2 regions of the Caulobacter sp. GW821-FHT12D05 genome follow, and region 2 is predicted to be linked to the other one. Evidence: riboswitches for the same ligand, from Rfam matches in the RefSeq annotation. Region 2 holds a riboswitch; the other holds the start of a gene.
What was found. A riboswitch is a leader RNA that binds a small molecule or an ion and turns the genes downstream of it on or off. The one in region 2 is predicted to bind glycine.
Positions count from the first base shown of each region.

Region 1 (7,252 bases), on a different contig from region 2:
GTCGTCTACGCCAATACCGACGTCCACCAGGCGATCGGCGAAGGCTTCCAGCAGCGCTTCCCCAAGATCAAGGTCCGGTTCGTCGAACTGGCCGCCACGCCGATGCGCACGCGCCTGATCGCCGAGATCGACGCCAACAAGCCCGTCGGCGACGTCGCCTGGAGCTCGTCGATGGACATCCAGGTCAAGCTGATCAATGACGGCTACGCTCAGACCTATCGCAGTCCCGAGGCGAAGGGCCTGCCGGCCTGGGCGGTCTGGCGCGACCAGGGCTATGGCGTCACGGCCGAGCCGATCGTTTTCGCCTACAACAAGAAGGTGCTGAAGGCGTCGGAGGTCCCGCGCAGCCACGCGGCTCTGCTGGCGGCGTTGCGCGCTGACCCGGCGCGCTGGCGCGGCCGCATCGCCATGTACGATCCCGAAAAGAGCGGGGTCGGGTTCATGTACTTGTCCAGCGACCTGCAAGCCTATCCGGACGCTTGGGCGCTGTACGAGGAACTGGCCAAGTCGAAGCCGCACCTGTTCGTGCCGGGCGCGGCGCTGCTGAACGAGCTGTCGGGGCCGGGGTTGCTGGTGTTCAATATGAACGGCTTCTACGCTGACTGGTGGGCGCGCCATCGCAACCCTGACGTCGGCTATGTGGTGCCGACCGATTATCACCTGTCGATTTCGCGGGTGGCCTTCATCACCCGCTCGGCGCCGCATCCCAAGGCCGCGCGCGTTTTCCTGGATTATCTGATGTCCGAGGACGGCCAGAAGCGCCTGGCCGAGGCGCGGCTGACGCCGATCCGGCCGGTCGGCGGCGCGGCGACTCTTGGCCCCGGCGGACGGCCGATCCGCGTCGGGCCGGCCTTGCTGGCCAATTTCGACCAAGGCCGTCGAGCTGAATTGCTGGCCCGTTGGCGCAACGCCGCCGCCGGTCGGTGATATATGTGCAAATATTGGGCTTTTGGCGCCTATAGTTTGTGCATTCGTGGGCGAAACGCCTAAGCGTCGCTGTTTCTCGGGGGTCATGCCAAACGGTCCAAACTGTCACGGACCTGTCACGGCCACGAACCTGGGCGAGAGCCGACGAGCGAACCGCGTGGCCTCGGGTTGAGCTTGGGAATTTCCATCTCTCCGTTCATAAACCTGGTGGGCGTTTATGCCGCGCGAGCGGCTTTTGACGGGATCAAACGAAGCGTTCGTATTGCCCGGGTTCTCGCGGAAGAGATCGGGTTTCGGCCCGACGCCGAAGGCGCAACCGCCCCGGAAACGCTCAGGCACCAAGGACCGCAGAACACGAGGACGCTGGAAAGCAGGACCGCTCCATAAGCGAGCGGCCTCGCCGAAGGAGCAAGGGCGCACATGCGCCTGAATCTCTCAGGCCACGGGACAGCGGGGGCAGAGGAACGCCTGTGACGCCTGGAGGTGCTGACCTTCCGGCGACGCGCAACCGAACGCGGCCGAGCAACGGCCGTGGCGGGAGAGGGCGACTGTCGACTGCTGAAACAGAGGGGATCTCTTTTGAATTCTTCGCGTCAAACCCGTCGGAACCTGCTGCTGGGTTGCAGCCTCGTTCCCGCCGTCCTGGTCCTGCACGGCGCAGCCTTCGCTCAAGACGCGGCGGCTAAGGCCGACGACACGAGCGTTGGTGAGATCGTCGTCACCGCCTCGCGCATCGACCGCGCCGGCTTCCAGGCCCCGACCCCGACCGTGCGCGTCACCGCCCAGGACCTCGCCGTCGGCGCCCGTCCGAACGTGGCCGCCGCCCTGAACGACCTGCCGCAGTTCCGCGCCACCACCTCGCCGCAGACCACCGGCACCAACACCGGCGCTGGCAACGCTCCGGTCGACCTGCGTGGCCTCGGCATCAACCGCACCCTGGTGCTGCTGGATGGCCGTCGCTTCTCGGGCGAGAACGACCTCAACATGATCCCCAGCGTGCTGCTGAAGGGCGTGGACGTCGTGACCGGCGGCGCCTCGGCCGCCTGGGGTTCGGGCGCCGTCGCCGGCGTCGTCAACCTGTCCATCGACCGCACCTTCACCGGCTTCAAGTTCGGCATCGAAGGCGGCGAGTCGTCCTTTGACGACGCCAAGCAGATCCGCGTCGAAGGCGCGGCCGGCACGACCTTCGCCAATGGCCGCGGCCACTTCGTCATCGGCGGCGAATATCTCGACAACGACGGCGTCATTCCGAAGAACAGTCGCCCGAACATCGGCCGCTGGGCCACCATCTCGAACGGCGCGGGCCGCTTCATCCTGGCGCCCGACGTCGGCTTCGCGAATGCGGCCCCGGGCGGCCTGATCATGTCGGGCGTGCTGCGCGGCCAGACCTTCAATCCGGACGGCACCCTGCGCGCCTTCGACTACGGTACGGTGCAGGGCACGAACTCGATCGGTGGCGAAGGCCCCTCGAACGACGACCTGTCGCCGCTGGTCACGCCGCAGAAGCGCTACGCCACCATGGCCAGCGCCACCTACGACCTGACCGACAAGGTCAAGCTGACGGCCGAGCTGCGTCGCTCGCGGATGTGGAACAACTACATCTGGTTCGGCGACCACAACCGCGGCAACCTGACGATCAAGTCGGACAACGCCTTCCTGCCGACGGCGGTGAAGACGGCGATGGCCGCTGCGGGCCAGACCACCTTCACGATGGGTCGCTTCAACACCGAGGCCTATCCGACGATCGACTTCGAGCGCGTCTCGACCCAGGGCACGATCGCCCTGGACGGCGAGCTCGACGGTGGCTGGCGCTGGAGCGCCTACTACAGCCACGGCGAGCAGGAAAACAACATCGACACCCCTGGGTTCTTCCTGACCCAGAACTACGCCAACGCCGTCGACTCGGTGATCAGCCCGACCACCGGCCAGGCGGTCTGCCGGATCGCCCTGAGCAACCCGACGACCAACTGCGTGCCGATCAACCTGTTCGGACAGGGCGCGCCCTCGCAGGCGGCGCTGGCTTACGTCACCGGCACGCCGTCGATGCGTGAAACCAGCAAGCTGGACGTCGGCGGCTTCAGCCTGCGCGGCGAGCCCTTCTCGCTGCCGGCCGGTCCGGTCTCGATCGCTGTCGGCGCCGAGGCCCGCAAGGAGTCTGTCGATCGCACGGTCGGCGCTCTGGACACCGCCAAGGCCTTCACCTCGTTCAGCTTCTCGGCCATGGCCGGCAGCTTCAGCGTCAAGGAAGCCTTCGCCGAAGTGCTGGTGCCGGTCGTTCGTGACGTCCCGGTCTTCAACAAGCTGGAAATCAACGCCGCCGCGCGCATCTCGGACTACGACACCACCGGTTCGATCTGGTCGTGGAAGCTGGGCGCCACCAACGAGTTCTTCCCGGGCTTCCGTGGTCGCATCACCAAGTCGCGTGACATCCGTTCGGCCAACCTGACCGAGCTCTTCACGTCGTCGACGACCGGCTACAACACCCTGACCGACCCGACGAACAACTCCAGCGTCTATGTGCTGACCAACGGCGGCGGCAACCCGAACCTGAACCCTGAGACGGCCAAGACCTTCACTACGGGCTTCGTCTATTCGCCGCCGGCGATCTCGGGCCTGAGCATGTCGGTCGACTACTTCAACATCAACATCGACAACGTGATCACCACGATCGCGGCCCAGGACATCGTCACCCGGTGCGCCAACGGCAACCAGGACCTGTGCTCGCGGATCACCCGTGACTCTGCCGGCACGATCACCCGGATCGTCTCGACCTACGTCAACCTGGCCAACTACAAGACCGACGGCTTCGACGCCGAGATCTCGTACTCGACCGCGTTCGACCGCCTGATCCCGGGCGCTCCGGGCCGTATCCGCGCCCGCCTGCTGGGCACCTGGATCAACAGCCTGACCACCAACGACGGCGTCAGCAAGATCGAGTACGTCAAGTCGCAGGGCTATTCGTTCGGTCTGGGCGCGCCCAAGACCCGCGCGAACGCCTCGATCGACTGGGCCGGCGACGTCTTCAGCGCCAACCTTCGCGCCCGCTACATCTCGGCGGGCAACTACAACAGCACCGTCGATCTGGTGAACAACCACATCAAGGCCTACACCTATTACGACCTGGGCCTTGCGGCGAAGCTGCCCGAGATCCGCGGCAACGCGATCGAGCTCTACGCCAACGCCACCAACCTGTTCGACAAGAAACCTCCGGTCAGCTCGCTGTACTCGCCGTACTACGACGTGATCGGTCGCTATGTGACCGTCGGCGCGCGGATGCGTTTCTAAGCCCGCCCGACACCGCGCCGCCGGCTGCTTCCCCCCAAGCCCCTCCCGCCGGCGGCGCTCCCCCTTTCTTCCGAGGCGTTCCTCACATGATTTCTCGCCACTCCCTGGCGCTGGCCCTGCTGGCCTGCGCCGCCGCGACTCCCTTGGCGGCGCAGACCGTCGCGCCGCCTGCCGCCGTCGTCATCGACGGCGCGCCGGCCATTCCACAAGAGCTGGCGGCCGCGACCGCGCCGTATCTGCAGTCCCGTCACGCTGACTTCCTGGGCTGGAACACGGCTGACCGTTCGATGCTGATCAAGACCCGCTTCGGCGGCTCGAACCAGATCCACATCGTGGCCAAGCCCGACGGCGACCGTCGTCAGATCAGCTTCGAGAACGAGCCGATCCTGGCCGCGGCCCTCTCGCCCAAGGGCGACACCCTGGTGATCCAGAAGGACAAGGGCGGCGACGAGTTCTACCAACTCTACGCCCTTGAAGCCGGTCGCCCGCGCCTGATCACCGACGGCAAAAGCCGCAACTGGTTTGGCGCCTGGTCGCCGGATGGCAAGCAGGTCGGCTACGCCTCGTCGCGCCGCAATGGCGCGGACATGGACCTCTACGTCGTCGACCCGAAGGACCCCAAGACCGATCGCCTGGTCGCCCAGGTCACCGGCGGCGGCTGGAACATCGCCGACTTCTCCGCCGATGGCGCCAAGGCCCTGGTCCTGAACCGCATGTCGGTCAACGAGGCCATGGTCTACGAACTGGATTTGGCGACCGGCAAGATGAAGCCCCTGACCGATCCCAAGGCCAAGGCGTCCTACGTCGATCCCAAATACGGCCATGACGGCTCGGTGTGGCTGACCTCGAACAAGGGTTCTGACTTCCAGCGCCTGGGCAAGCTGGACGCCAAGGGCGGCTTTACGCCGGTTTCCAAGGAGCCGCGCTGGGACGTCAGCGATTTCGCCGTCTCACCGGATGGCGCGTTCGCGGTCTACGCCATCAACGAGGCCGGCGTGTCGCGCGTGCGGGTGCTGGATATCGCCACTGGCGCCGTGCGTCCGGTCACTGGCCTGCCGGCAGGCGTGATCCCTTACGCCATCGGCGCGGCCATCGAGATCTCGCCCTGGGGCCAGATCGGACTTTCCATGTCCAGCGCCAAGGTGCCGGGCGACGCCTTCTCGATCGACGCCAAGACCCTGGCCGTCACCCAGTGGACGCACAGCGAAACCGGCGGTTTGGACCCGAACCTGAACGTCGAGCCCAAGCTGGTGGAGGTCGCCAGCTTCGATGGCGAGAAGGTGTCGGGCTTCCTCTACCAGCCCGACCCGGCCAAGTTCCCCGGCAAGCGTCCGCTGATCGTCGACATCCACGGGGGGCCGGAAGGCCAGACCCGTCCCGACTTCCTCGGCGGAAACAACTATTTGCTCAATGAGCTGGGCATCGCGCTGTTTTTCCCGAACGTGCGCGGCTCCACCGGCTATGGCGCGCGGTTCGTCAATCTCGACAACGGGCCGTTCAAGCGCGAGGACTCGGTCAAGGACATCGGCGCCTTCCTCGACACGCTCGAGAAGGATCCGGCCCTGGACGCTAGCCGCTTCGCGGTCAACGGCGTCTCGTACGGGGGCTACATGTGCTACGCCTCGGCCACGCACTACAGCCCCCGTCTCAAGGGAGCCAACTGCTACGTCGCGATCTCCAACTTCGTCACCTTCCTCGAGAACACCCAGTCCTACCGCCGCGACCTGCGCCGGGTGGAGTATGGCGACGAGCGCGATCCCAAGCAGCGCGAGCAACTGATGAAGATCTCGCCGCTGACCAGCGTGGACAAGATCACCATCCCGCTGCTGGTGGCCACGGGCGGGACCGACCCGCGCGTTCCGGCCACCGAGGCTGACCAGATGATCAAGGCTGTCCGCGCCAAGGGCGGCGAGGCCTGGCACGTGCTGGCCAAGAACGACGGCCACGTTTTCCGCAAGAAGGAGAACGAGGACTACTACTTCTGGACCAGCATCATGTTCTGGCGAAAGACGCTGCTGGGTCAGTAGAGCCGGCAGGCAAGGGCGCGGACCAGCAAGTCCGCGCCCGTTCTCATGAGAGCCCCGGGGGAGGATATCGGACATGACGTCTCTGCGATGTGGGGCGCTGTTGGCCCTCACCCTGCTCGCCGGCCCGGTCTGGGCAGGGCCGGCGGTCGACCATCATATGCATGTCCATTCGCCGGCGATCCTGACCATCCTGCCGGCCTATTGCGCCAGCCCGAAGCGCAAGAGCCCCTGCGATCCCCGCTTCACCGCGCCGCTGACGGCGCAGGACGCGCTCAAGGCCATGGACGCGGCGGGCATCCGGCGGGGCTGGTTGATGTCGACGGCCTACCTTGCCGAAAGCCCATTGGCCGAGCCCAGGCCGGACGCGACCGAGGTCATGCGCGAGGCCAACGACTTCACCGTCGACTTGGCCCGGCAATATCCCGATCGCTTCGCCGCCTTCGTCAGTGTCAATCCGGTCGCGCCAGACGCCTTGGGCGAGATCGCGCGCTGGAAGGGCGATCGCGCCGTCACGGGGCTGAAGCTGCACCTGACCAATTCCGGTGTCGACCTGCGTGACCCTGGCCAGGTCGCCAAGCTGGCGGCGGTGTTCAAGGCTGCTTCGGCCAACGGCTGGACGATCATGATCCACATGCGCACCGGCGCGGCCGACTACGGCGCGCGCGACGTGCGGGTGTTCCTGGAAGAGGTGCTGCCGGCCGCCGGCGATGCGCCGGTGGTCATTGCCCACGCCGCCGGCTGGGGACGCATAGACGCCGTGACGCTTGACGCCCTGGGGGCCTTCGCCGAGGCGTTCGAGAAGAATCCAGCGCGCGTGCGCAACGTCCATTTCGATCTGGCCCAGGTTTTCACCGAGGTGACGACGGCCAACGACCGCGCCAGGATGGCCGCCCTGATCCGTCGGATCGGACCCGAACGGTTCGTGGCCGGCTCCGACTGGCCGTTCTCCGGAGACCTCAAGACCTATTTTGCGCATGCCTACGGCGGCCCCGAGTTGTCGGCAGCTGAATGGG
Region 1 is NZ_JBXAQO010000001.1:505,628-512,879, forward strand. It holds gene AC1RRR_RS02300 (ABC transporter substrate-binding protein) at 1-927, shown strand, start outside; glycine riboswitch at 1,195-1,285, shown strand; glycine riboswitch at 1,289-1,380, shown strand; gene AC1RRR_RS02305 (TonB-dependent receptor domain-containing protein) at 1,507-4,212, shown strand; gene AC1RRR_RS02310 (S9 family peptidase) at 4,299-6,239, shown strand; gene AC1RRR_RS02315 (amidohydrolase family protein) at 6,313-7,252, shown strand, end outside.
Region 1: another riboswitch for glycine. It lies ahead of AC1RRR_RS02305 (TonB-dependent receptor domain-containing protein); the one in region 2 lies ahead of gcvT (glycine cleavage system aminomethyltransferase GcvT).

Region 2 (7,252 bases):
GAGACCCGGCAGGCCGATCGGCGCGTCGCGCAGCAGGCCGGCCAGGTCGCTCGACGGCGCGGCGGCTTGCGGCAGGTCGACACCGGTCTTGTTCCAGCCGTCCAGTTCGAAGATCAGGGCTTCGTTCTGCAGCAGGCCGCGATTGCCGGTCAGGGTCTCGTGGCCACCGGCGTCGTTGGCGGTTTCGGGGCGCGTGGGGCGGCCGACGTTGTTCATGCTCATTGGCCCACCGCCTTGGTCAGGATCTTGGCGAAGAAAGTGATGTCGATGTCCAGCGTGGTCTCGGTAGCCGCGACCAGCAGCACGTCGTCCAGGCCCGCGCCCGCGTCGAGGCGCGAGAACGGCACGCCGGCAATGACGCCGTGGCCGGCCAGGGTCTCGACCACGTCGGCGGCGTTCTTCGGCAGGCGGATCGCGAACTCGTTGAAGAAGCGCGGGGTCAGGACCTCGACGCCCGGCACCGCCTTCAGGGCGTCGCGCAGGGCCACGGCCTTCTGGTGGTTCAGGGCGGCCAGCTGGCGCAGACCGGTCTCACCGAGCAGGCTCATGTGGATCGAGAAGGCCAGGGCGCACAGGCCGCTGTTGGTGCAGATGTTCGAGGTCGCCTTGTCGCGGCGAATGTGCTGCTCGCGGGTCGACAGGGTCAGCACGAAACCGCGCTTGCCATCGGCGTCGACCGTCTCGCCGCACAGGCGGCCCGGCATCTGGCGGACGAACTTTTCCTTGCAGGCGAAGAGACCGACATAGGGACCGCCGAAGTTCAGGCCATTGCCGATCGACTGGCCCTCGGCCACGGCGATGTCGGCGCCCATTTCGCCGGGCGACTTCAGCAGGCCGTACGAGACGGCCTCGGTGGTGACCACGATCAGCAGCGCGCCGGCGGCGTGAGCAGCCTCGGCGATCTTGGTGACGTCCGTGACCGTGCCGAACACGTTCGGGGTCTGGACGACGACGCAGGCGGTGTCGGCGTCGATGGCGGCGATCACCGCATCCTCGGCGTCGACCGCGGCCGGCATGGCCTGGGTCGTGACGCCGGCCGCGTGGGCCAGGGTCTCGATGGTCTCGATGTAGTGCGGGTGGACGCCGCCCGACATCACCGCCTTGTTCCGGCGGGTGACGCGCTGGGCCATCATCACGGCCTCGGCCGCGCCGGTCGAGCCGTCATAGAGCGAGGCGTTGGCCACCTCCATGCCGGTCAGGGCCGCGACCTGGGTCTGGAACTCGAAGAGTACCTGAAGAGTCCCTTGGGCGATTTCCGGCTGGTAGGGCGTGTAGCTGGTCAGGAATTCCGACCGCTGGATGATGTGGTCGACCGTGGCCGGCACGTGGTGGCGATAGGCGCCGGCCCCGCAGAAGAACGGTCCCTCCCCCGCCGAACGGTTGCGACGGGCCAGGCCCGCCATCTCGCGCTCGACTTCGATTTCGCCGGCATGCAGCGGCAGGTCGACGGTTCCGTCGCGGCGGGCCGAAGCCGGCACGTCGACGAACAGGTCGTCGATCGACGTCACGCCGATCGCACCGAGCATCTCGACGCGGTCTTCGGGGGTCAGGGGGAGGTAACGCATTGATCTGCTTTCGTGGGGTCGAAAGTTAGAGGGTGCTCAGGAACGCTTCGTAGGCATCGCGGTCCATCAGGGCGTCGACCTCGGCCGGGTTCGACAGCTTGATCTTGGCGAACCAGCCGCCGCTTTCCGGCAGGGCGTTGACGGTTTCCGGCGCATCGCCCAGCTCGGCATTGCCTTCGACGACTTCACCCGACACCGGGGCGTAGACGTCCGAGGCGGCCTTGACGCTCTCGACGACGGCGAGGTTCTCGCCCTGTTTCACGGTCTTGCCGGCTTCCGGCACTTCGACGAACACCACGTCGCCCAGTTGCTCGGCGGCGTAGGCGGTGATGCCGACGGTGGCGACGTCGCCTTGGACGACGACCCATTCATGATCTTTGGTGAAACGCATCTCTGTCGGCCCTTGATTAGAGTTTGCGGACGTAACGGTTCGGAACGAACGGGGTGGCGACCACTTCTGCAGCGGCCTGCTTTCCACGAACGATGACCTTGAGCTTCGCGCCCACGACCGCATAGGCCGGCGGGGCGAAACCGATGGCGATGGGGAAGCCGAGCGAGGGCGCGAAGCCGCCGCTGGTCACCTTGCCGATGACATTGCCCGCTTCGTCGGCGATCTCGGCGCCTTCACGAGCCGGGGCGCCTTCCAGCACCTTGAGATTGACGCGGACGCGCGAGAGTTCGCCGGCCAGTTCCTTGCCGATCCGGGCCGCGCCCAGATAGTCGCCGGCCTCGCGGCGCGATTTGCCGACGGCGAAGTTCAGCCCGCCCTCAATCGGCGAGACGGTCTCGTCCAGGTCGTGGCCGTACAGCGGCAGGCCCGCTTCCAGGCGCAGGCTGTCGCGGGCGCCCAGGCCGATCGGCTTGACGCGTTCGTCGGCCAGCAGGGTGTTCCAGATGCCCTCGGCGGCGTCGGCTGGGACCGAGATCTCGTAGCCGTCCTCGCCCGTGTAGCCCGAGCGCGAGATGATCGCGTCGACGCCGAAGGCGGCCAGGGCGACAGTGTCCATGAACACCATGCCAGCGGCTTCCGGCACATGCGCGGCCAGCACGGCGGCGGCTTCCGGACCTTGCAGCGCCAGCAGCGCGCGGTCTTTCAGACGGGTCACCGTGGCCTCGCCGGCCAGGGCGTCGGCGATGATCTTGTAGTCGTTGTCCTTGCAGGCGCCGTTGACCACCACGAACAGGCCGTCGTCGTCGGGACGCGCGGTCATCAGGTCGTCGATGATCCCGCCCTCGGCATTCAGCAGCACGCCGTAGCGCTGCTTGCCAGCCTTCAGGCCCTGGTAGTCGGCCGAGACGACCTTCTCGAAGCTCTTGGCGGGGTTCTCGCCGCGCAGGCGGGCCTGGCCCATGTGCGAGACGTCGAACAGGCCAGCGTGCTCGCGGGTCCAGAGGTGCTCTTTCAGCACCCCGTCCTTGTACTGCACCGGCATGGAGTAGCCGGCGAACGGCACCATGCGCGCGCCCAGCGCCACGTGGGCGTCGAACAAGGGGGTCTTCTTGAGGTCTTGATCGGACACTGTGCGGGCTCCTAGCGGGGTCGGCGAGACGACCGGCGTCCGCCGGTTGGTCGCGCCCCCGCTGTCCCTTGTGCCTGAGAGATTCCGGCCTTCCCCCTCTGCTGTTTGAGGTCGGCCTTGCTCCTTCGGCGAGCCACTCTTTCGAGCGACTGCTTTCCAGCGTTTCTAAACCCGCGCGGTCCTTTTGCCTGAGCGTTTCCGGGGCGGTTGCGCCTTCGGCCTCGGGAGCGAATCCCGACGTCTCCCGCGAGGGTCGTCGGGGTCAATGCGGGAGGGCTGCCCCTGAGTCAAGCGCGGCCTAAAGATCCCCGAACCAGTCGTCCTCGCCGATCGGCGGACCGGGCGGGGTGACAACCTTGGCCTTGCCGTCCTCGACCAGGGCGGCCAGGCGACCGCCGCTCTCGTCGGCGACGATCCCGGCCAGCGCGCGAGCCTGGGCGCGGTCGGCCGCGCCGCCGGTCGCTGCTGCCGTCAGCCCCTTGCCCCAGTCGGCCAGGCGCGCGCGGATCACGGCGGCGGCGGTCGGCGACAGGCTCTTGTCGGCCAGGGCGTCGGCCAGGCTGACCACCATGCGCTGACGCACGCGGCGAGCCAGTTCGGCTTGGCGACCGGTCGCCTTACCGTCGAAGGCAGCGAAGGCCAGGGCCTTGTCCAGCAGCCCCTCGACGCCCGGCTGGGCGGCGTCACGACGCTTGGCCTCGACCAGGCGGTTCAGGCGCGCCGGCGCGAAGAGATCGCTCCAGACCATGTCGGCCGCGACCTCGGCTGTGGCGGGCAGGTCAAACACCGGACCCTGCTGGAAGGTCTCGATCTCGTAGGCGTGGTCGGTTCCCTGCGATTGGCCCGAGGTCAGGACATCCAGGGTCTTGTCGGAGAGGTCCAGCGCGGCCGGCGTCACCGTCTTCAGCAGAGCGTCGATCGCAGCGGCCTGGCGGGCGGCCGGGACCGGCTTGCTGGCCTCATGGCCATCGCCCTGCGCGCCGTAGGTGAAGTCGACCCCGCCGACCAGCTTGGCCGTCGCGTCGACCTGGTAACGATGGAAGATGTAGATCGGCACGACGATGCGGCGCAGGTCGGCGACCGAAGCGCCCTTGGGCAGGTTGCCGAGGCCGAAACGGTCCAGGGCGATCTTGCGCACCGCCATGGTCTGGTCGAGCTCGGCGACCGGATCGGCGCCGTTGTCCCAGACCGCGCCCAGCGGGTGCGGCGTATCCTGCCCCCGCGCGTCCTCGTCGGAGACATAGCGCAGGCCCTCGGCCTGGCTCTTGTCGGCCTTGGCCTTCAGCCAGGCCTTCTCGTCGACGCCCGCTGGGGCCACGCCGTACAGCCAGTCGATCACGAACTTGTCCCAGGCCCCGATCCCGCGCCCGTAGGCGTCGGAGAAGTCCAGCTGGCCGTCCTTGATGGCGACCTTCGGCCCCGGATAGTCCATGACCGAGGCGCGGCCGGCATAGGTGCTGGCCGCGAAATTGTGCTGCAAGCCGATCGAGTGGCCGATCTCATGCGGCGACAGCTGGCGGATGCGGGCCAGCGAAATCTCGATCGGATCGTTGGGGCCGCCCGTCCCGGTCTTGTCGGCGCCCAGCAGGCCCTCGAAGATCAGCCGATCCTGGCGGATGCGGTCCGAGCCCAAGAGGACGTCGCCCTTGATGATCTCGCCGGTGCGCGGATCGACCACCGCGTGGCCGTAGGACCAACCGCGCGTCTGGCGGTGCACCCAGTTGACGACGTTGTAGCGGGCGTCCAGCGGGCTGACCCCATCGGGCAGCACCTCGACCTTGAAGGCGTCGATGAAGCCGGCCGCCTCGAACGCCTGGTTCCACCAGCGTCCGCCCTCGACCAGGGCCGAGCGCACCGGCTCGGGCGCGGCGCGGTCGACATAGAAGACAATCGGCTTCTTGACCGGCGACCGGGCGGCGGCGGGATCGGTCTTCTCCAGGCGGAAGCGGTGCGCCAGGCGATAGACCACCGGCTCGTTCAGCGGCGCGGAATAGTCCGCCACGGTGTGGTCGATGACGCCGACACGCGGGTCGTTCTGGCGCGGGATGTAGCCCGGCTCGGGCAGGGCCACGAATGAGTGGTGCAGCACCAGGGTGACGTTGCGCGGATCCGGCACGATACCGCGCACCTCGCCGCCCGGATCATCGCCGACGAAGGTCTCGACCGCCTCCAGCTCGACGTTCAGGGGGAAGACGTTCACCTCGCCGGTGTCGGCATAGGACAGGCCGTCGTTCAGCCGGAAGTCGCCCTGCTTGCTGCGCTTGAGGGTCTTGGCCACGCCCTGAGCGTCACGGACCAGGAAGCTGGTGACATCGACCAGCAGTCGGCCATCCGCGCCCTCGGCCTCGATGGCGTTGGACCAGACGCTGGAGACCGGGAACGAGTCCTTCACCGCCGCCTGCTCGTCGGCCGAGCCGCGCGGGGCCAGGAACCCCCAGTTCTCGAACTGGGCGATGACCTTCCCGCCCACGCGGCGGAAGGCGATGATCTGGGTGTCGCCTGGCGCCGAGCGATCCAGGCCGGTCGGGTTCGAGCCCAGGCCAGCGCGCAGATAGGTCTGGTAAAGATACCGCCCCGCGATCCCGTCCGCGCCCGGCTTGGGCAGCAGCAGAAAGACCTTGCCGTCTTTCTTGTCGACGAAGACCGGAACCAGCCCGTCCTTGCGCTCGAGCCCGGCGGTGGCTTCAGCGAACTTGTCGGTGGATTTGGCCTTGTCGGCGGCCAGGCTCGGCCCAGCGATCGCGCTCACGCAGACGCTCGCCATCAACATGGCGACCACGGACGAATTCATAACCCCTCCCGAACGCATAAAAGCGCCGGGACTGTCCTGCGCCCTCGCGGCGATTGCAACCGCCGGAGGGCGCGAGGGAGGTTACATCCGCTCGGGCGCTTCGATACCCAGCAGGTCGAGGGTCAGCTCCAGCTGCCGCAGCGTCGTTTCGGCGAGGCTCAGGCGCGAGGCCCGCAGCTCTTCGGTGTCGGCGCTCATGATCGGGCAGGCGGCGTAGAACTTCGAGAAGGTCTGGGCCAGCTTGTAGGCGTGCTCGGCCACGAAGTTGGGGGCCTTCTTGTCATAGGCCTCCTGCAGGGCGCCCTCGAAGGCGTCCAGCAGCATGGCCAGGTCGCGCTCGGCCGGTTCGTGGATCACGATGCGGCCGGCGGTCGCGCCGGCTTCCGACGCCTTGCGCAGCACGCTCTTGATGCGCACCGACTGGTACAGCAGGTAGGGGCCGGTCTTGCCCTCGAAGCTGGTGAAGCGGTCGAGGTCGAAGACGTACGAGGTGCCGCGGAAGTTCTGCAGGTCGGCGAACTTCAGGGCCGCCACGCCAACCTTGTGGGCGGTGTCTTCGAACTGGGCTTCCGACAGCTCGGCGCCCAGGCCCGCTTCGCGCAGGCGCTCGCGGGCCTTTTCGCGGGCCATCTCGATCAGGTCGTGCAGCTTCAGGACGCCGCCGGCGCGGGTCTTGAAGGGCTTGCCGTCCGTGCCGTTCATGGTGCCGAAGCCGATGTGCTCCAACGAGCCTTCGGTGGCGTAGTCGGCCAGATAGGCGGCGCGGAACACGGTCTCGAAGTGCAGGGCCTGGCGCTGGTCCACGCAGTAGAGGATCAGGTGCGGGTCGAACGACTTGCGACGATCCAGGATCGTGGCCAGGTCGGTCGTGCCGTACATGGCCGAGCCTTCCGACGACACCACCAGCAACGGCGGCACGTCCTGCTTGTCGCCCTCGCGGGCCACGCGGACGATGCGGGCGCCCTGGTCCTCGACCAGCAAGCCCTTGTGCTCCAGCTGGTTGACCATCGGTTCGATCAGGTCGTTGACGTCGCTCTCGCCCTTCCACAGGTCGAAGTCGACGCCCAGGGCGTGGAACTCGCGCTCCAGGGCCACGCGGCTGACATTGACGAAGTGGCGCCACAGCAGGCGGTAGCCGAAGCGGCCGTTCTGCAGTTCGGCGGTCGCCTTGCGGGCGCGCTCCTTGAAGGCCGGATCTTCCTTCTGGCGCACCGAGGCGGCCGGATAGATACGGTCGAGATCGGCCAGGGTGATCCGGCTCTCGAACTCGGCCATCACCTTGGCTTCGTCGGCGGCGCTGAAGCCGCGCGGCGCTTCCGGCAGCTTGTCCATCAGGGCGCGGATGAAGGCGTCCTCGTCGACGATGGCCGAGATGA
Region 2 is NZ_JBXAQO010000003.1:176,911-184,162, reverse strand. It holds gene gcvPB (aminomethyl-transferring glycine dehydrogenase subunit GcvPB) at 1-222, opposite strand, end outside; gene gcvPA (aminomethyl-transferring glycine dehydrogenase subunit GcvPA) at 219-1,565, opposite strand; partial or broken gene gcvH (glycine cleavage system protein GcvH) at 1,591-1,962, opposite strand; gene gcvT (glycine cleavage system aminomethyltransferase GcvT) at 1,973-3,085, opposite strand; glycine riboswitch at 3,252-3,342, opposite strand; gene AC1RRR_RS13725 (zinc-dependent metalloprotease) at 3,384-5,876, opposite strand; gene AC1RRR_RS13720 (arginine--tRNA ligase) at 5,958-7,252, opposite strand, start outside.